Regions from separate parts of the Streptomyces sp. NPDC007863 genome, predicted to be linked through region 1. Evidence: riboswitches for the same ligand, from Rfam matches in the RefSeq annotation. Region 1 holds a riboswitch; each other region holds the start of a gene.

The links. A riboswitch is a leader RNA that binds a small molecule or an ion and turns the genes downstream of it on or off. The one in region 1 is predicted to bind cyclic di-AMP.
Region 2: it holds a riboswitch for cyclic di-AMP, as region 1 does, so the genes downstream of both, ABZ621_RS29030 (LysM peptidoglycan-binding domain-containing M23 family metallopeptidase) here and ABZ621_RS15775 (M23 family metallopeptidase) in region 1, are expected to answer to the same signal.
Region 3: it holds a riboswitch for cyclic di-AMP, as region 1 does, so the genes downstream of both, ABZ621_RS25780 (M23 family metallopeptidase) here and ABZ621_RS15775 (M23 family metallopeptidase) in region 1, are expected to answer to the same signal.
Region 4: it holds a riboswitch for cyclic di-AMP, as region 1 does, so the genes downstream of both, ABZ621_RS23865 (transglycosylase family protein) here and ABZ621_RS15775 (M23 family metallopeptidase) in region 1, are expected to answer to the same signal.

What each region holds. Positions count from the first base shown of each region.
Region 1 is NZ_JBEYEI010000008.1:294,678-299,639, reverse strand. It holds gene ABZ621_RS15785 (PrsW family intramembrane metalloprotease) at 1-818, shown strand, start outside; gene ABZ621_RS15780 (aldo/keto reductase) at 815-1,774, opposite strand; gene ABZ621_RS15775 (M23 family metallopeptidase) at 1,855-3,066, opposite strand; cyclic di-AMP (ydaO/yuaA leader) riboswitch at 3,078-3,228, opposite strand; gene ABZ621_RS15770 (PP2C family protein-serine/threonine phosphatase) at 3,451-4,557, opposite strand; gene ABZ621_RS15765 (MFS transporter) at 4,820-4,962, opposite strand, start outside.
Region 2 is NZ_JBEYEI010000020.1:181,074-186,035, forward strand. It holds gene ABZ621_RS29020 (DUF6126 family protein) at 1-36, shown strand, start outside; gene ABZ621_RS29025 (tyrosine-protein phosphatase) at 59-880, opposite strand; cyclic di-AMP (ydaO/yuaA leader) riboswitch at 1,275-1,431, shown strand; gene ABZ621_RS29030 (LysM peptidoglycan-binding domain-containing M23 family metallopeptidase) at 1,436-2,383, shown strand; gene ABZ621_RS29035 (SGNH/GDSL hydrolase family protein) at 2,545-3,357, shown strand; gene ABZ621_RS29040 (STM4011 family radical SAM protein) at 3,344-4,213, opposite strand; gene ABZ621_RS29045 (STM4012 family radical SAM protein) at 4,222-4,962, opposite strand, start outside.
Region 3 is NZ_JBEYEI010000017.1:115,293-120,254, reverse strand. It holds gene ABZ621_RS25785 (GntR family transcriptional regulator) at 27-710, opposite strand; gene ABZ621_RS25780 (M23 family metallopeptidase) at 927-1,697, opposite strand; cyclic di-AMP (ydaO/yuaA leader) riboswitch at 1,706-1,866, opposite strand; gene ABZ621_RS25775 (pitrilysin family protein) at 2,113-3,507, opposite strand; gene ABZ621_RS25770 (pitrilysin family protein) at 3,504-4,856, opposite strand.
Region 4 is NZ_JBEYEI010000015.1:174,033-178,994, reverse strand. It holds gene ABZ621_RS23880 (DUF501 domain-containing protein) at 1-214, opposite strand, end outside; gene ABZ621_RS23875 (septum formation initiator family protein) at 235-705, opposite strand; gene eno (phosphopyruvate hydratase) at 796-2,082, opposite strand; gene ABZ621_RS23865 (transglycosylase family protein) at 2,372-3,103, opposite strand; cyclic di-AMP (ydaO/yuaA leader) riboswitch at 3,108-3,285, opposite strand; gene ABZ621_RS23860 (transglycosylase family protein) at 3,549-4,628, opposite strand; gene ABZ621_RS23855 (cytochrome P450) at 4,846-4,962, opposite strand, start outside.

The DNA of each region.
Region 1 (4,962 bases):
GGGACTTCCGGAGCCTGGTCGACGGGGTGGTGATCGCCGGTTTCACCGCGACCGGCTTCGCGTTCACCGAGAACATCCTCTACCTCGGCACCGCCTTCGGCGAGGACCAGGACCTCGGCGACGGCGGCATCGGCGCCGTCACCGCCGGCACCTTCTTCGTCCGGGTCGTGATGTCGCCGTTCGCGCACCCGCTCTTCACCGTGCTCACCGGCATCGGCTTCGGCCTGGCCGCGCTCGCCCCGCGCGGCAAGGTGCGCCGACCGCGCAAGGTGCTGCTGCCGCTCGCGGGGCTGCTGCTCGCGATGGGCGTCCACGCCCTGTGGAACGGCTCGGCGACCTTCGGCGGCCCGCTGGCCTTCTACGCGGTCTACGGCGTCTTCATGGTCCCGGCCTTCGGGCTGCTGACCTGGCTCGCCGTGTGGAGCCGGCAGAAGGAGCTGCGGACGATAGCCGGGGTGCTCCCGGCGTACGCGGCGGCCGGCTGGCTCTCCCCTGAGGAGCCGCTGGCGCTCTCCTCGATGCGGGCCCGCCGCACCGCGCGCGCGGTGGCGTCCCGTACGTACGGCAAGGCGGGCGCGCGGGCGGTCGGCGAGTACGAGTCCTTCGCGACGACCCTCGCCTTCCTGCGCGAGCGGGCCCGCCGGGGCACGGTCCCGGTGCCGGACTTCGCGGCCCGCGAGCAGGAGCTGCTGCACCACCTGTGGGCGCGCCGGACGACGGCCGCGCCGGCGCTCTCGTACGCGGCGCGGGCCACCGGCCGGGTGTGGGTGCCGCCGCAGTACCTCGACTACGGCGGCTACAACCCCTACAAGGGTTAGCCCTCGGGCGTCTCGGAGGCGGCCGTCAGGCGGGCCAGTTCCGCGTCGGTCAGCTTGAGGCCGGCGACCGCCACGAGCGCGGGGACCTGCTCGACCGTGCGGGCCGAGGCGATCGGCGCGGTGACGGTGGGGCGGGAGGCGAGCCAGGCGAGGGCGACGGTCGCGGGCTCGGCGCCGTGGGCCTCGGCGACCTCGTCGAGCGCGGCGAGCACGGCCCGGCCGCGAGCGGTCTCGGCGTGGGCGGAGGCGCCGCGGGCGCGGACGCTCTCGACGGTCCGGCCCGGCCGGTACTTGCCGGTGAGGAAGCCGGCGGCGAGACCGTAGTACGGGACGGCGGCGAGGCCGGTCTCGGCGGCGGTGTCGAGGAGCGGGCCCTCGTACTTCTCGCGGGCGACGAGGTTGTACTCGGGCTGGAGCGCCACGTACCGGGTGAGCCCCTCGGCCTCGGCGAAGTCGAGGGAGGCGCGCAGCCGCTCGGCGGAGATGTTGGAGGCGGCGACGGCCCGCACCTTGCCGTCCTTCACGAGCTGGTCGAGGGCGGTGACGATCTCCTCCACCGGCACGGACTCGTCGTCGAAGTGCGTGTAGTAGAGGTCGATGTGGTCGGTGCCGAGGCGGCGCAGGGACTCCTCCGCGCCGGCCTTGATGGTGGTGGCGGCCAGGCCCTTGAGGCGGGAGTGGTGGCCGACCTTGGTGGCGACGACGATGTCGGAGCGGTTGCCGCGGGCGGCCATCCAGCGGCCGATGATGGTCTCGGACTCCCCGCCCTCGTTGCCCTCGACCCACTCGGAGTAGACGTCGGCGGTGTCCAGGAAGTTGCCGCCCGCGGCGGCGTAGGCGTCGAGGACGGCGAAGGAGCGCTCCTCGTCGGCGCTCCACCCGAAGACGTTGCCGCCGAGGGCGAGCGGGAAGACGTTCAGGTCGGAGGTGCCCAGCGGGCGCAGGGGTGAGGACATGACGTACTCAACCCCCTGCGCCGCCGGGCGTATTCCGGTCGAGGAGCCTGAACCCCGGCCGGAACGCTCACGCGTCGGGGTCAGACCGACAGGCCCTTGGAGCGCAGCCACTCCGCCGGGTCGATGCCCGAACCGTCGGGGGTGTGAACCTCCATGTGGAGGTGGGGACCCGTGACGTTGCCGGTGGCGCCGACGCGGCCGATGGTCTCGCCGGTGGTGACGGTCTGGCCGGCGGCCACGGTCATCGAGGAGAGGTGGCAGTACCAGACCTCGGTGCCGTCCTCCAGCTCCAGGACGATCCGGTAGCCGTACGAGCCGGACCAGCCGGCCGACTTGATGGTGCCGCCGTGCACCGCCTTGAGCGGGGTGCCGGTGGGGGCGGCGAAGTCGAGGCCGGTGTGGTAGCCGGAGGACCACATCGAGCCGGACTGCATGTAGGTGGAGGTGAGCGTGTAGGAGGAGAGCGGCATGGAGTAGCTGGCGGCCAGCTGGGCGAGCCGCTCGGCCTCCGCCTTCTCGGCGGCGATGCGCTCGGCCTCGGCCTTCTCCGCGGCGAGCCGCTCCGCCTCCGCCTTGGCCTTCTCGGCGGCGATGCGGTCGGCCTCGGCCTTCGCGGCGGCCTCGGCCTGGGCCTGGGCGTCGGCGGCGGCCTTCTCCGCGGCGGCCTTCTCGGCGGCGAGCTTCTCGGCGTCGAGGGCGGCCTGCTGCTGCTGTTCGGCCTGCTGGAGGATGCGGGCGCGCAGGGCCTCGCCGGCGTCGGCGGTGGTGGCGGTGCGCTCTTCGGCCTCGGTGCCGGCGGTGGTGTCGGCCGGGGCGGTGTACGTGACCGAGGTGAGCGGCTTCGCGGCGACGCCGCCGGCCGGGGCCGGCGCGGACTCGCGGACCGGGGCGGTCTTCTCCTCCTCGCCGCCGGGCAGGAGGTCGCCGACGCCGGGAAGGTCGTGGGCGTCCGGCAGGCCCAGGTCGGGCAGGTCGGGGAGGGAGATGGCGACGGGGGCCTTCTCCTGCGCGGTGGCGAGGCCGCCCGCGCCGACGGCGGCGATGACGCCGACGCCCAGGACGGTGGAGGAGCGGGCGAAGTTGGACCGCTGCTTCACGACCCGGTGCCGGCCGCCGGAGCGGCTCTCGGCGCGCAGGGAGCCCTCGGTCGGGTTCCACTCGCCGGGGGCGGGGGTGAAGGAGGCCGTCTCGTACGCGCCGGGCGCGAAGCCGTCCGGGTCGTCCGCGCCGACGGCACCCGGGCCGCCGAAGGGTTCGAAGGGGGCTTCGGGTACGGGGGTGTTGGACGCCACGGAGGCGCGCTCCTTTCCTTCCTTCTCGCCTACCGGGTTAGCTGACGGGTTCGGAGCAGGAAGGTCTCCTACGGGCTCTTCGCACGGGGGAGGTGCGAGGGGCCCGATTCACCCCAAGGGTTGGTTCCCCGGTTCCCTTACGGGATTCGGCACGTGCGCACGGAGCCGTCTCTTGCGACGGCTGGGACGACCGCGCTGCGTTATCGAACGTTAATAGACACGGCACTCCTATTCCAAGCCGTTCCCCTTGATCATTCATTGAATTGGCAGGGAATCGCCCGAGTTGAGCGCCCTTCAGTGAGGCCTTGCCAAACCCTTGAAATCTGACGTTGTGTCAATTGTTATCTCTGAGGCACCTGCTGACCACGGACGGTGACACGCGGGTCAGCGGGGCGCCGGTCCCGGCGGCACCACCGGCATCGTCCGCCGCCGCTCCGGCGCGCCCGCCGCCGGCCGGGTCACCGCGAGCAGCGCCATGTCGTCCGTCGAGCGCCCGCCGGTGTGCCGCCGCACGTCGTCCACGAGCGCGTCGAGGAGCTCTTCGGGCCCCGGGAAGACCGCCCCCGCGAGCCGCGCCGCCGGATCGTAGAAGACCCCCTGCGCGTCCCGCGCCTCCGACAGCCCGTCCGTGTGGAACAGCAGCGTCGTGCCCGGCGGGTACGGCCACTCGTCGGCCCGGTCCGGCCCCACCGCCAGCTCCCCCATCCCGAGCGGCAGCGCCGCCTCGGCCGGCTCCAGCGGCTCCAGGCGCCCGTCCCCGTACAGCAGCAGCGGCGGCGGATGCCCCCGGTTCACGATCCGTACGACCCCGCCCTCGCGCGGGATCTCGGCGAGCACCGCCGTGGTGAACCCCTCGAAGGCGTCGAGGCCCTCGCGCCGCGTCCCCTCCCGGGTCAGCGCCCGTTCGAGCCGCGCCGCCACCCCCTCCAGGGCCGCCTCCTGCTCGGCCGCCTCCCGGAAGGCGCCGATCACCACGGCCACCGCCTCCACCGCGTCCATCCCCTTGCCCCGCACGTCCCCGACCACGAGCCGCACCCCGTGCGGGGTGTCCTGCACGGCGAAGAGGTCGCCGCCGATGAACGCGTCCGCCTGCGCCGCCTCGTACCGCGCCGCGCACTGGAGCCCCGCGATCCGCTCCGCCGGCATCGGCAGCACCGCCCGCTGCGCCGCCTCCGCGATCACCCGCGCCGACGCCAGCCGCTCGCCGCTGCGCCGCACCACCAGGTTGATCACCATCGCCAGCGCGGAGACGGTCACCACGGTGAGGGTCTCGGTGAGCGAGGGCACGTCGGAGAGCGTGTCGTTGTACGCGTGCAGCCCGACCGAGGCGAGGATCGCGGCGAGCCCGGTCAGCAGGGTCGTGAGCCGGGAGAAGAACGGCGCGGCGACCAGCGGCGCGGCGGAGAAGAGCGGCGCCGCCGTGTACGAGGGCGGGGTGGACAGGTCGAAGGCCACCCCGCCGACGATGATCAGCGGCGGCAGCGCCCGCAGGAACCTCCGGGTCGCCCCGAAGGCGACGGGCGGCCGCGCCTCGCCCCCGTAGGGGCCCCGGGGCGCACCGGTCCCGGCGATACGGCCGCCGGGCTCCTCGCCCCGAGGGTGCGCCACCTGAGAACTCCTGACCGGTCGGGGCCCGCCACCGGGCCGTGCGGGCCGGGGCCGGGACCCGCGGCCGCACACCCCTCAAGCCTCCCCGCCCCGCCGCCGCGCGGCGACCGGCGGGGGTCCGACCGGCGTACCCCGAGACGCCCCCCTAGGGCTTCCCCTGTCCCTCCGTCCGCAGCCGGCCGCCCCTCCCGAGCAGGCCGACCGCCGCCGCGCACCCCAGGCCGACCGCGCACAGGGCCAGCCAGGGGACCGCCGTCCACCCCGTGACGTCGAGCAGCACGCCCGTAC
Region 2 (4,962 bases), on a different contig from region 1:
TACCTGCTCTTCATGCTGGGCGGGCAGAACCAGTGACCGGACGGGAGGGCCCGCGGCCTCACGCCTCCGTGAGGAACCGCTCGCGCAGCCGCTCGCGGGTCTCCGGCGCCAGCTTCAGGCCGTCCGCGAGGTAGGCGTCCACGGAACCCCAGGTCGCGTCGATGGTCTCGAAGGCCGCCCGCAGGTACTCCACCCGCGCGTCGAAGAGCGGGCTCAGCAGCTCCATCACCTCGGGCGCCATCGCGTCCCGGGCGGTGGAGCTGCGGCGCACCTTGTAGCGGCGGTGCGGGGCGCCGGACTTCACGTAGTCCGCCTCGATGGCCTCGCGCTCCACGCCGAGGGCGAGCAGGGTGATCGCGATCGAGAGCCCGGCGCGGTCCTTGCCGGCCGCGCAGTGCATCAGGGCCGGGACGGCCTCCTCGGCGAGGGAGTGCAGGATCCGGCTGTGCTCGGGGGTCCGTTCCACGATCATCCGGCGGTACGCGGAGGTCATCCGGTCCGCCGCCTTGCCGTCGCCGAGCAGGTCCCGCAGCGTGTCGAGGTCGCCCTCGCGGACCATCCGCCAGAACTCCTTGCCGTCGGCCGGGTCGCTCAGGGGTATGTTCACGTTCCGCACGCCCGGGAGCTCCACGTCCGGGCCCTCCACCTTGGCGTCGGCCTCGTTGCGGAAGTCGAAGATCGTGTGCAGGCCGAGGCCGGAGAGGAAGGCCGCGTCGGACTCGGTGGCGTCGGCGAGGTGGCCGCTGCGGAAGAGGGTGCCGGGCCGGACCGCGCGTCCGTCGGCGGTCGGCAGGCCGGCCACGTCCCGGAAGTTGCGGACCGCCGCGAGCTCGGGCTCGCCGGGTTCGAGGGGCTGGACCTGCGGCAGCTGCTGCGTCACGGATGCTCCTGGTGGTAGGCGTTCACGGGGCCCGTACGAGATCGGTTCCCCCCGCAATCATCCCGTCGAGCGCGGCGTGGCGCACCCCCCTGGCCGGTAATGGGCGATCTGTCCGTATTGGAAGGTCTTGGGGTAACGCGCCCTGGTTGAGGGGGAGATGGAATTCGGCGCGTGAGCAGGGTCATAAAGGTGACGGATCGTGGCCGACCGCCCGGTCCAACCACCCTCCCCGAAAAGGGAATCGAGGGACCGTCATCCACGGAGGGTGACCGGAATTCCGGGCCCGAAGATCGTCCCGGAATGCCCGCCGAATTCCGTGGCTTGTTCGCGCCGACCCCACTCGTCTAGCGTCGCCGTCAATCCGGTCGGACCGCCGAATCCTGCCACCGTCCGGAATTCACACCCGTCCACGCGTGGCAGGAGCGGGGGACCCAAGGAAGTACGCCGGTCCCGCGATGCAGGACGGCTAGGGGTGAAGCCGCGTGAGAACCGCGGCCGGACATCTCCAGTCCGAACCCGACAGCTCACCTCGCAGGCGCCGGAGAGGAATTCGCCATGCCCGCGAAGGGTAAGCACCGCCGCCAGAAGTCCACCCTGATCACCCGTGGCCTCGTCGCCGCCGGCACCGGTGGCGCCGTCGTCGCGCTGCCGCTGATCGGCGCCACCGGCGCCCACGCCGCCGAGCAGGCCGCCCCGGCCGCCGTCTCCGGCACCGTGATCGCCGCCGCGCAGGCCCAGGTCCAGGCCGCCCCGGCCGCCAAGGCCGCCGCCCCGACCACGTACTCCGTCGTCGCCGGCGACTACCTGTCCAAGATCGCCGCCGACCACGACGTCGCCGGCGGCTGGAAGCAGCTCTACGCCGACAACCGCCAGGTCGTCGGCGAGAACCCCTCGCTGATCCTCCCGGGCATGAAGCTCACCCTCGGCGCCAAGAACCCCGCCAAGGCCGCCGCCCCGAAGCCCGCCGCCGCGCCGAAGGCCGCCCCGAAGGCCACCGTCAAGGCCGCCCCGAAGGCCACGGCGAAGGTCACCGAGCAGACCCGCGCCTCCCGCTCCGCCGAGCGCGCCGCGGCCCCGGCCGCCGCCGCCCCGGCCGCGTCCGGCTGGGTCGCCCCCGTCTCCGGCGGCGTCTCCACCCCGTACCGCGCCTCCGGCTCCATGTGGTCCTCCGGCTACCACACCGGTGCCGACTTCATCGCCTCCTCCGGCACCACCGTCCGCGCCGTCGGCGCCGGCACGGTCGTCTCCGCCGGCTGGAGCGGCGCCTACGGCAACGAGGTCGTCATCAAGCACGCCGACGGCAACTACTCGCAGTACGCCCACCTCTCCTCCCTGGCCGTCTCCGCCGGCCAGTCGGTGAGCGGCGGCCAGCAGATCGGTCTCTCCGGCTCCACCGGCAACTCGACCGGCCCGCACCTGCACTTCGAGATCCGCACCTCGCCGAGCTACGGCGCGGACATCGACCCGCTGGCCTACCTGCGCCAGCACGGGGTCTCCATCTGACCCGTCCGGACCGACGGACACGGCGAAGGCCCGGCACCCGCGTGCCGGGCCTTCGCCCTATTCCGGGCTTGGCAAATTCTTTATCGGTGGCATATATCACCCGCCGTCAACCCCTCCTTACGGTCGCGTAGGTCACATCCCTAAAGGAAGGATGTGCTGTCGTGGCAGACGATTCGAGAGCAACAGAAGAGAACGTGTTCGGGGCGGTCGGGGGATTCGGGTCGTACGCGGCGATCGGTGACAGCTTCACCGAGGGCGTCGGAGACCCGGGGCCGGACGGGACCTACGTCGGCTGGGCGGACCGCTTCGCGGTGCTCCTCGCCGACCAGCTGCCGGACCACCAGGAATTCCGCTACGCGAACCTCGCGGTCCGCGGCCGGCTCCTCGACCAGATCGTGGCCGAGCAGGTCCCGCGGGCCAAGGAGCTCGCCCCCGACCTGGTCACCTTCTGCGCGGGCGGCAACGACATCATCCGCCCCGGCACCGACCCCGACGACGTCGCCGAGCGGTTCGAGCGGGCGGTGCGGGACCTCACCTCCGCCGTCGGCACCGTCATGGTGACCACCGGCTTCGACACCCGTGACGTACCGGTGCTCAAGCACCTGCGCGGCAAGATCGCCACGTACACGGCCCACGTCCGTGCCATCGCCGACCGCTACGACTGCCCGGTCCTCGACCTGTGGTCGCTGAAGTCGGTCCAGGACCGGCGGGCCTGGGACGACGACCGGCTGCACCTCTCGCCCGAGGGCCACACCCGGGTCGCGCTGCGCGCCGCCCAGGTCCTCGGCCTGCCGGTGCCCGCCGACCCGGACCAGGCGTGGCCGCCGCTGCCCGCCCGCGGGCCGCTGGAGGTCCGCCGGGACGACATCCACTGGGCGCGCGAGTACCTGGTGCCGTGGATCGGGCGGCGGCTGCGCGGCGAGAGCTCCGGCGACCACGTCGAGGCCAAGCGCCCCGACCTCATGCCCCTGTAGCTCCGGGGGCCCGGCGGCCGGCGGGGATCCGCTCCAGGACCCCGCCGGCGAAGACGTCGTACAGCGGCAGCGACTCCAGGTGGACGTAGCCGATGTGGCAGTCGCAGACGGCGAGGGGGCAGGCGCGGGGCCGCAGCGCGGCACGGTACGAGCCGTCGTACAGGTTGCCGAGCTCGGCCCTGACGAAGTGGCAGCGGCGCACCGTCCCCGCGCCGTCCACCGACACCACCGACTCGCCGGTCCGGCAGGGCAGCCCCGCCGACCGGTGCGGGTGCCGGCTGTAGCCGAAGAGCGGGTCGATGCCCGTCCACGCCGCCGCCTCCGCGTCGGTGTACGTGTGCCCCTCGGCGGCGTTCACCCACAGATAGACGTGCTCCGGCAGCGCCGCCCGCAGCCGCAGCGCCTCCGCGTGGTGCTCGGGCAGCCCCACCACGCCCACGCTGAAGCGCACGCCCCGGGCCGCCAGGCCGAGCGCCTTGCCGAGGAAGCGGTCGTACGGCGTCTGGCCGGGGTGGTACGTGCACCACAGCGCCAGCGTGTCCGGGTCGGCGTCGTCCAGCCAGGAGGTCCGGCAGCTCAGATTGGTCTGGATCGCCACCCGCTCCACGTGCGGCAGCCGCGACAGCTCCACCATCGCCCGCCGGTACCAGGAGCGGACGAGGCCCTCGCCCCACGGCGTGAAGAGGATCCGCAGCCGGTCCCCGTCCTGCCCGGCCGCCCATCCGGTGAACCGCTCCAGGGCCGCCCGGTCCGCCCGCAGCGTCTCCGGCGAGTCCCGGCGCTTGGCGAAGGGACAGTACGGGCAGTCGTAGTCGCACGAGGCGAGCGGCCCCCGGTACAGCAGCGTCAGGTCCACGGCCGGCCCTACTTCGGCTCGTACGCGGCCATCGCGGCCCGTACGGCGGGGGAGAACAGCTCCGGGCCGAGCCCGTCCGAGTGCGCGAGCCCCTCCGGCGACAGCCTGAGCAGCCCCGCCGGCGCCGCACCGTCCAGCCAGCCGTACCCCGCGAACCGGTCGAGCTCCGCGCCGAAGTCCTCGTGCGCCGAGGTCCCGAACCGCTGCTCGTACCCGGCCAGCTCCATGCCCCGCGCCTGCAGCAGCGACTGCAGGAGGTGGCGGCGGCGGGCCTCCGCCCCGTCCACCCGGCGGCCCACCACGGCCCGGGAGAAGTCCCGGGTCTCCGTGTAGGCGTCGATGATCGAGCGGATCTCCCGCATGTCGACCGCATAGTCGAAGGAGTAGTGCAGCGCGGCGGTGTACGAGCGGGCGCCGCACCCCAGGCCGATCATGCCGTCCGTCTGGCAGGCGTGGTCGTCGGGGCCCGACGGGGCCGCGCCGGCCCGCCGGAACATCCGCATCGACACCTGCTCGTACCCCTCCGCGAGGAGGTGGTCCCGGCCCTGCCGGTAGAGCCGCAGCCGCCGCGCGTCCCACTCCGCGTCCGACTCGGCGGGCCCGGTCCGGCCCAGGCCGGTGAGCGGGCGCACGTACAGCGGGTACAGGTACAGCTCCTCGGGCCGCCAGGCCAGCGCCGCGTCCAGCGAGTACCGCCAGGACTCCTCGGTCTGCCCGTCGATGCCGTAGATGAGGTCGATGTTCAGCAC
Region 3 (4,962 bases), on a different contig from region 1:
GCTATTCTTTGTATACGGCGTCCGTGTTAATTCCGGACGCTCGCCGTGTTGACGGCATGTTGCGAAACCCTCACACGGCCCCGCTCGGGCCTTTTCAGCCGGTGCAGCGGAAGCGTGTGCTCGGCGTGCTGCGCGGTGAGCCCGCGGGCCCGCTCGGCGTCCCCGCGGGCGATGGCGTCGACGATCGCCCCGTGCTCGGCCCAGGCCTCGACGGGCCGGTCCGGCTGGTCCACCGCGTACATCCAGGCGATCTTGTGGCGCAGCTGGGTGAGGAGCGCGGCGAGCGCCGGGGAGCCCGAGGCCTGGGCGAGCGTCTCGTGGAACCAGCCGCCGAGCGCCCGCAGATCCTCGCCCTGCCCCCGCCGCGCCCGCTCCTGCCCCAGCCTGACCAGGCCCCGCAGCACCTTGAGGTGGGCGTCGGTGCGCCGCTGGGCGGCCCGGGCGGCGGCGAGCGGTTCGAGCAGCGCCCGTACGTCGAGGAGGTCGGAGGCCTCCTGGTCGGTGGGCTCGGCGACATGGGCGCCCGCGTGCCGGCGGCTGACGACGAAGCCCTCGGACTCCAGGGTGCGCAGCGCCTCGCGGACCGGGACGCGGGAGACGCCGTAACGGCGGGCGAGCTGTTCCTCGGTCAGCCGGCTGCCGCGCTCGAAGATCCCCGAGACGATGTCGTCCCGGATCGCCGTGCATACCGATTGCGCGGGAACCCGCATGTCCGACCTCCGTATTCGCTCCGCGCGCACCGAATTCGAGCAGCGCCGTTCACGCGACTCTATTGCAGGGCGCCGGAAATTCCGATGCCCCCTCGGAATTCGTCCGGTTCGCGGCGGAATCCCTCCGGATCCGGAGCTCCGCAGCGCCCGGCAGGGCGCGAAAAGGCCCCGGCTCGCGGGAGCCGGGGCTTTCGGTGCAGCGGGGGCCGCGAAGCGTCAGAGGCTGACGCCGCGGGCGCGGAGGTACGCGACGGGGTTGATGTCGGAGCCGTACTCGGCGGTGGTCCGGGCCTCGAAGTGGAGGTGCGGGCCGGTGGAGTTGCCGGTCGAGCCGGAGACGCCTATCTGCTGGCCGGGCTCGACGCTCTGGCCGACGTAGACGCCGATGGACGACAGGTGGCCGTACTGGGTGTACGTGCCGTCGTTCATCCGGATCACGATGTTGTTGCCGTACGCGCCGCCCCAGCCGGCCTCGACGACGGTGCCGGAGCCGACGGAGACGACCGAGCTGCCGTAGGAGGCGTGGAAGTCGACGCCGGAGTGGCTGCCGGAGGACCAGAGCGAGCCGCCGGTCTTGTAGCCGGTGGAGACGTACGAGCCGGCGACCGGGAGGTTGAAGGAGGCGAGCCGGCGGCGCTCGGCCTCACGGGCGGCGCGCTCCTTGGCCTCGCGGATCTCCTGGGCGCGGGCCTCGGCCTTGCGCTTCGCCTCGGCGCGCGCCTTGGCCCGGGCCTCGGCCTCGGTGGCCTCGCGCTCCTGGGCGGCGGCCTGCGCGCTGACCTGGTCGGCGATGGACTCGTCGGCGATCACCTGGGTGAGGCCGGTGTCCTCGGGGGAACGGTCGTCCGTGTCGGCGGCGAGCGCCGGGGAGGCCAGGGTGCCGACGACGCCGGTGGTCGCGAGGGCGGCCACGCCGGCGATGCCGGCGCTGCGGCGAGCCAGTCGGCTCGCACCACGATGCTTCCCGGTGGCACGGGTGAACGCCAAGACGGTTCCTTTCCTTCCTTCTCGCCTACCGGGTTAGCTGACGGGTTCGGAGCAGGAAGGTCTCCTACGGGCCCCTCCGCGTGGCGAAGGCGTCCGATTCACCCCAGGGACTGCGTGGGTCCCCGGCTCCCCAGGCTCGCGCCTGACGGGGACTCGGCGATGTCTGTCCGGTTGCCGCGGGTGCGGCGCGTACGTCGGGTCGGACAGACGGATCGACGCTAGGCCGGACGGATGTCGATCGCCAAACAGACACGCTCATTTGTAAGACATGCCACAGGGCATACAATCATCTTTGACGCCGTAACGGACAAAGCGGAGGTCTCCGGCGCTTCTACGCGCCGGAGACCTCCGCCCGGGGTTGACGACCGGTCAACTCACCACGGGTCGACTCACCCCAGGGTCAGCTCACCACGGGTCAGCTCACCACGGTCACGTCGCCGATGCCGAGGGCCCGCACGGGCTCCTCGATCTGCGACGCGTCGCCCACCAGGACCGTGACGAGCCGGTCCACCGGGAAGGCGCTGACGACGGCGGCCGTGGCCTCGACCGTGCCGGTCTCGGCGAGCCGCGCGTACAGCCGGGCCTGGTAGTCGTCCGGGAGGTGCTGCTCCACCTGGTCGGAGAGGGTCGCGGCGACCGACGCGGCCGTCTCGTACTTGAGCGGGGCCACGCCCACCAGGTTCTGCACCGCCACGTCCCGCTCGGCGTCGGTCAGACCGCCCTCCGCCAGGGTGCGGAGCACCTGCCACAGGTCGCCGAGGGCCGGACCGGTGTTGGGGGTGTCGACCGAGCCGCTGATCGCGAGCATCGAGGCGCCGTGCCCCTCGCCGTCCGAGCGGAGCACCTGCCCGAAGGCGCGCACGCCGTACGTGTACCCCTTCTCCTCGCGCAGGACGGCGTCCAGACGGGACGTCAGGGTGCCGCCGAGGCAGTAGACGCCGAGGACCTGCGCGGCCCACACGGAGTCGTGGCGGTCCGGGCCGATCCGGCCGATCAGCAGCTGGGTCTGGACCGCCCCGGGGCGGTCGACGATGACGACCCGTCCGGTGTCGTCGGCGGTGATCGGCGCCATCGGACGAGGCGCGGCCGGCTTGCCGGTCCAGCCGCCCAGGGTCTCGGCGAGCACCTTGTCGAGGTCGACGCCGGTGAGGTCGCCGACGACGACCGCGGTGGCGGCGGCGGGCCGCAGGTGCGCGTCGTAGAAGGCGCGGACGGCGGCGGCGTCGATGGCCTTCACCGTCTCCTCGGTGCCCTGGCGGGGCCGGGACATCCGGGTCGTGGCCGGGAAGAGCTCCTTGTAGAGCTGCTTCGCTGCCCGGCGGCTCGGGTTGGCGGCCTCGTGCGGGATCTCGTCGAGCCGGTTGTCCACCAGGCGCTTGACCTCGTCGGGGTCGAAGGCCGGGGAGATCAGCGCCTCGGCGACCAGACCGAGCGCCTTGGTGAGCCGGGAGACCGGGACCTCCAGGGAGACCCGGACGCCGGGGTGGTCCGCGTGCGCGTCGAGCGTGGCGCCACAGCGCTCCAGCTCGGCCGCGAACTCCTCGGCGCCGCGCTCGGTGGTCCCCTCGGAGAGGGCGCGCGCCATGATCGTGGCGACGCCGTCGAGGCCCTCGGGCTCGGCGTCCAGCGGCGCGTCGAGGAAGATCTCGACGGCCACGACCTGCTGGCCGGGGCGGTGGCAGCGGAGCACCGTCAGGCCGTTGTCGAGCGCGCCGCGCTCGGGGGCCGGGAAGGCCCAGGGCCTGGCCGTGCCGGCCTTCGGCTGCGGGTGGAACTCCATGCTGGTCAGGGACGTGGCGGCGTCGGTCATCGGTCCGCTCCTTCCTCGTCGTCGCCGTCGGCGCTGTCGTCGGTGCCGTCGGTGGACACCGGCTCGTAGACCAGCACCGCGCGGTTGTCGGGGCGCAGCCGGGCCGCGGCCACCTCGCGCACCTCGTCGGCGGTGACGGCGAGGACGCGGTCGACCGCGGTCAGGGCGAGCTGCGGGTCGCCGAACAGCACGGCGAAGCGGCACAGTTCGTCGGCGCGGCCGGCCACCGTGCCGAGCCGGTCGAGCCATTCGCGCTCCAGCTGGGCCTGGGCGCGCTCCATCTCCTCGGCGGTCGGGCCCTCGGCCGCGAAGCGGGCGAGCTCCTCGTCGACGGCCGCCTCGATGGCGGGGACCTCGACGCCGCCGGAGGTCTTGACGTCCAGCCAGCCGAGCGAGGGGGCGCCGGCGAGCCGCAGCAGGCCGAAGCCGGCGGCGACCGCGGTGCGGTCGCGGCGGACCAGGCGGTTGTGCAGCCGGGAGGACTCGCCGCCGCCGAGCACGGTGAGGGCGAGGTCGGCCGCGTCGCACGCGCGCGTGCCGTCCTCCGGCAGCCGGTAGGCGGCCATCAGGGCGCGGGCCGGGACGTCCTCGACGACGACCTCGCGCAGCTGCCCGCCCATGACGTCGGGCAGGGCGCCGTCGCGCGGGGCCTGCTTGCCGTCGTGGCCGGGGATGGAGCCGAAGTACTTCTCGACCCAGGCGAGCGTCTGCTCGGGGTCGATGTCGCCGACCACCGACAGGACCGCGTTGTTGGGCGCGTAGTACGTGCGGAAGAAGGTCCGCGCGTCCTCCAGGGTGGCCGCGTCCAGGTCCGCCATCGAACCGATGGGGGTGTGGTGGTACGGGTGGCCCTCGGGGTACGCGAGAGCGGTGAGCCTCTCGAAGGCGGTGCCGTACGGCACGTTGTCGTACCGCTGGCGGCGCTCGTTCTTCACGACGTCCCGCTGGTTCTCCATCGACTCGTCGTCGAGGGCGGCGAGCAGCGAGCCCATCCGGTCCGCCTCCAGCCAGAGCGCGAGCTCCAGCTGGTGGGTGGGCATCGTCTCGAAGTAGTTGGTGCGCTCGAAGCTGGTCGTGCCGTTGAGCGAGCCGCCGGCGCCCTGGACGAGTTCGAAGTGGCCGTTGCCGTGCACCTGCTTCGAGCCCTGGAACATCAGGTGCTCGAAGAGGTGGGCGAGGCCCGTGCGGCCCTCGACCTCGTGGCGCGAACCGACGTCGTACCAGAGGCAGACCGCGGCGACCGGGGTCAGGTGGTCCTCGGAGAGGACCACCCGCAGGCCGTTCGCCAGCCGGTGCTCGGTCGCTGTCAGGCCGCCGGAGCCGGCCTCGGCCGTGGCCGTGTGACCCATGGGCATGTACATCCCTTCGATCGCGATCTGGAAAAGTCCTGCCACTGTATGCAAGCGCGCCGACACCTGGCGAAGTTCCCGGAGTCCTCCGATGTCCCTCGTCCGG
Region 4 (4,962 bases), on a different contig from region 1:
AGGCCGCCCGGGGGCAGGTGAGGTAGTACGTGGTCGGGAAGGGGGTGCCGTCGGGCAGCCGGGGCGCGGTCTCGACGACGTCCGGGTTGCCGCAGGGGCAGCGGTGGGCGATGGCGCGCAGTCCGCGCGGCGGGCGGCCGAGCTGGGCTTCGAAGGCGGCGACGTCCGCCTCGGTGGGCTCGGTGCGTTCGGTCTGCGGAGGGGGCGTGTCCATGTCTCGGATCCTGGGTCGGTTCAGTTGCGGTCGGCGTCGTCGACGCCGTCCCAGAGGTTGTCGTACCAGGGCCGGTCGGCCGTGCCCTGGTCGGCGCGGGGGCGGTCGGCCGCCCCGGGGTCGTTCACGGTGAAGCCGGTCTCGCCGGGGAGCACGTAGTGGAGGTGCTCGCGGGCGAGGCGGCGGACGTAGGCCGGGTCCTGGAGGCGGGCCTTCTCGTCCCGCAGCTCCTCGACCCGCTGTGCCGCCTCGGCGGCCCTGCGTTCCTGTTCTTCGATCTCGCCCTGCTGGGAGACGTAGCTCCTTATCGGGTAGGCGAGGGCGACGACGAGGGAGCAGACCACGAGGGCGAGGAAGGCGGCGCGGCCGGTGAGCCGGGAGCGCCGGGCCTGGCGGCGGGTCTGGGAGCGGTAGACACGGGCCGCGGTCTGCTCGCCGAGCAGCCTGATCCGGGTCGCGGTGGAGAACCGGTCCCCGTTCTTCACGGCCATGCCGTCTCGCCTCCCCTGATCACGCGTACGTCCCCGCACACGGTACGGGACCGTGTGCGGGGACGTACGTAACCACAGGTGCCGGGCAGGTCAGCCCTTGAAGCGCGGGAAGGCGCTGCGGCCGGCGTAGACGGCGGCGTCGTCGAGGATCTCCTCGATGCGCAGCAGCTGGTTGTACTTGGCGACGCGCTCGGAGCGGGCCGGGGCGCCGGTCTTGATCTGGCCGCAGTTGGTGGCGACGGCGAGGTCGGCGATGGTGACGTCCTCGGTCTCGCCGGAGCGGTGGGACATCATGCACTTGAAGCCGTTGCGCTGGGCGAGCTCGACGGCGTCGAGGGTCTCGGTCAGCGAGCCGATCTGGTTGACCTTCACCAGGAGGGCGTTGGCGGACTTCTCCTCGATGCCGCGGGCGAGGCGCTCGGGGTTGGTGACGAAGAGGTCGTCACCGACGAGCTGGACCTTGTCGCCGAGCTTCTCGGTGATGACGTTCCAGCCGGCCCAGTCGTCCTCGAACAGCGGGTCCTCGATGGAGACGAGCGGGTACGCGGAGACGAGCTCCTCGTAGTACTCCGTCATCTCGGCGGCGGAGCGCTCCTTGCCCTCGAAGAGGTACTTGCCGTCCTTGTAGAACTCGGAGGCGGCGACGTCCAGGGCGAGGGCGACGTCCTTGCCGGGCACGTAGCCGGCCTGCTTGATGGCCTCCAGGATGAGGTCGAGCGCCTCACGGTTGGAGCCGAGGTTCGGGGCGAAGCCGCCCTCGTCGCCGAGGCCGGTGGAGAGGCCCTTGGTCTTCAGGACGGACTTGAGGGTGTGGTAGACCTCGGTGCCCCAGCGCAGGGCCTCGGAGAAGGACTCCGCGCCGATCGGGGCGATCATGAACTCCTGGATGTCGACGTTGGAGTCGGCGTGCGACCCACCGTTGAGGATGTTCATCATCGGAACGGGCAGCAGGTGCGCGTTCGGTCCGCCGAGGTAGCGGAAGAGCGGGAGGTCGCTGGCCTCGGAGGCGGCGTGCGCGACGGCGAGGGAGACGCCGAGGATGGCGTTGGCGCCGAGCGACGACTTGTCCGAGGTGGCGTCCAGGTCGAACATGGCCTGGTCGATCAGGCGCTGCTCGGTGGCGTCGTAGCCGACGAGCTCCGGGCCGATCTGCTCGATGACGGCGAGGACGGCCTTCTCGACACCCTTGCCGAGGTAGCGGTTCTGGTCACCGTCGCGGAGCTCCAGGGCCTCGAACGCACCGGTGGAGGCACCGGACGGCACGGCAGCACGGCCGGTGCTGCCGTCGTCGAGGCCGACCTCGACCTCGACCGTGGGGTTGCCTCGGGAGTCCAGGATTTCCCGGGCTACGACGACGTCGATGGACGGCACGAGCATCTCCTTCTGGGATGTGACGCTAGGTGTGACGCATGGGTCGCAAGGTCTCGTTCGCCTTGCGACAAGAGCCTAACCGGCTCCGGCGCTCCGGCCAGCCGACCGCCCGTCCCCTGGGACGAAAAAGGACCCAAGAGCATCCAGTCGGGGACGAAAGACCCGGAATCTACTGGACGGTAACGGCAGAACCCCGGTCCCGAGCCACGGGGGAAGAGGGCTCGGGACCGGGGTGGTCACCGCGGGAGGGTCGCCGGGCGCCGGTGAGCCGCCGGACTCACCGGTGCCCCGGGGCTCACTTCAGGTGGAGCTGCTGGCCCGGGTAGATCAGGTCGGCGTTCTCGACGACGTCCTCGTTGAGCTCGAAGAGCTTCGCCCAGCCGCCCTCGACGCCCTGCGCCTGGGCGATCTTGCTGAGGGTGTCGCCGGCCACGACCTTGTACTCGCCGTCGCCCTTCTTGACCTTCTTGCCGGTCGGGGTGGTGACGGTCTTCTTGGCGGCGGCCTGCGGGGCGGCCTGGGCCTTCGGGGCCTGGCGCTGCTCGCTGCGGTTGGCGGGCTGCTCGGTGGTGCGCTTCGGGGCGCTCTGCTGGGTGCTCTGCTTCGGGGCGCTCTGCTGCGGGGCGGCGGCCTCGGCGGCGCCACCGTCGTAGGAGGCGGAGGAGAGGCCCACGCCACAGCTCGGCCAGGCGCCCTTGCCCTGGCCCGCGAGGACCTTCTCGGCGACGGCGATCTGCTGCGACTTGCTGGCCTGGTTGGCGCTGGGGGCGTAGGCGGTGCCGCCGTACGCGGCCCAGGTGGAGGCCGAGAACTGGAGGCCGCCGTAGTAGCCGTTGCCCGTGTTGATCGACCAGTTGCCGCCGGACTCGCACTGGGCGACGCGGTCCCACTCGGAGGCGGTGGCGGCCGAAGCGGTGCCGGCGGCCATCAGCGGGGCGGCGACGGCCGCGCCGGTGACGCCGACGAGGGCGACGACGCGGGTGGCCTTGGAGGGACGACGACGCTTGCCCGTGCCGGAGAACAGCATGGAGTTTCCTCTTCACCGACGCCTGTGAGGTGAGCTGTCGGGTTCGGGCTTGAAGAGTTCGCCCGGCCGCACGTCCTTGCGTGCGGCTTCACCCCTAGCCGGTCGTTCCGTCCGTCTGACTCGACGGCCGGGACCGGCACGAACCTTGGGTCCCCCACTCCTGCCTACGGCGCTTTCGCGACGACATTCCCGGCGGCCGACGGCAGGACTCGGCGTTTCGGTCGACGGGGCCCGCGGTGGCGAGCGGTGACGACCGTAGACACACAGGTGCTCGAAGTTCAAAGAGGCTTACGTCGGACAAAACGCCCCTACTTGCACTCCATCAGACCTCGTTTGTGCAGGTGAGGCCTGACGGAAGCAAACTTTGCGGACGTGACACGCCAGTTGGGACGAAGAGACCCATGTCTCACTTTCCCAAAATCGGACATACGCCCCTGAAACGGCCTCACTTCTCCGCGGAGGCGGCCTTCAGCTCAAGGCTCTGACCAGGGAGGATGAGGTCCGGATCGGCCCCGACCGTCTGGCGGTTGGCGTCATAGAGGGCGTCCCAGCCGCCGACGAGATCGTTCTCCTGAGCAATCTCCGACAGGCTGTCACCCGGCCGCACGGTGTATGCGTCGCTTGCGTCCGAGTTGACGGGGGTTGAGGTGAGCTTGTCCGCAGCTGCGGCATGACGTCCGGATTCCTGCTCGGTGTCCGTTACGTCGCCTTCCTCCGGGGCGGCCTCGCCCCGGTGCTTGCCCGTGCCCTGCGTCGCCGACGGCGCGTCAGCCGCGCCCTCCGCGCCCGGGGTCACCGGCGTGGTGGGCGCCAGGGGGGTCTCCGGGGCGCCCGGGGTCGTACCCGGGGTGCCGGGCGTCTCCGGCGTGCCCGGGGTGCCCGGCGCGCCCGTGGAGGCGTCCGGGGCCGTCGGCGCGGTGCCGTCGGGCGTCTCCGGGGTGGCGCTCGCGGGCGGCGCCGTGACCGCGCCGGTGGCGGGCGGGGTCGCGGGCGTGGCGGGGGTGGCGGGGGTCGTCGGCGTGGCGGGGGTGGCCGGCGTCGCCGGGGTGGTGGTGCTCTTCCCGGCCTCCGGGGCCTTCTCCGTCGCCTCCGCCGCCTTCTCCGCCTCGGCGGGCGGGGTGGAGACGGTCGCGCCGCCGGTCCGGTTGGACTCCGGCGCCACGCCGCCCTCGTCCTCCTGCTGGACGGCGGGGCCCGGCTGCACGCCCGTGGGCCTGCCGTCGTTCTTCAGGCCGGCGATGGGGGCGCAGGTGTCCCAGGCGGTGCTGCCGGAGGAGAGCGCCGCGTCGGCGACGGCGATCTGCTGGGCGCGGCTGGCGAGGTCGGGGCTGGGCGCGTACGCGAGGCCACCGTGCCGCTCCCACGCCTCCTGCGTCATCTGGAGGCCGCCGTAGGCGCCGTTGCCGAAGTTGGCGCTCCACTGGCCGCCGGACTCGCAGGCGGCGACCCGGTCCCAGGTGGACGCGTCGGCGGCGGAGGCGGAACCGGTGGCGAGCAGCGGCAGCGCCAGGGCGGATCCGGTCACTCCGGCGGTGACGACGAGCGCGGGAGCCTGACGGGGTCGACGGTGTCGTCCGTTTCCGGAAAGCATGTCGGGGCCTTTCGCGTGACGGCGGTGACGGCGGGTACGCCTGGGACGGCCGGGGTGGGGCCGAACGTTGGCGCGAACGTAGCCGCATTCGAACGTCCGTCACAAGTCGATGGCTTCGCGATCACGCGAAGATCACATTTCTGACACGCCGTCACCCGCCGTGCGGGGGTGCGGAAGGGGTGAACTCCACCGGAAGCGTGCGCAATCCCCTCATGATGAGTCCGCCGCGCCACCGCAGTTCGTCGGGATCGACCCCAAGTCGCAGGTC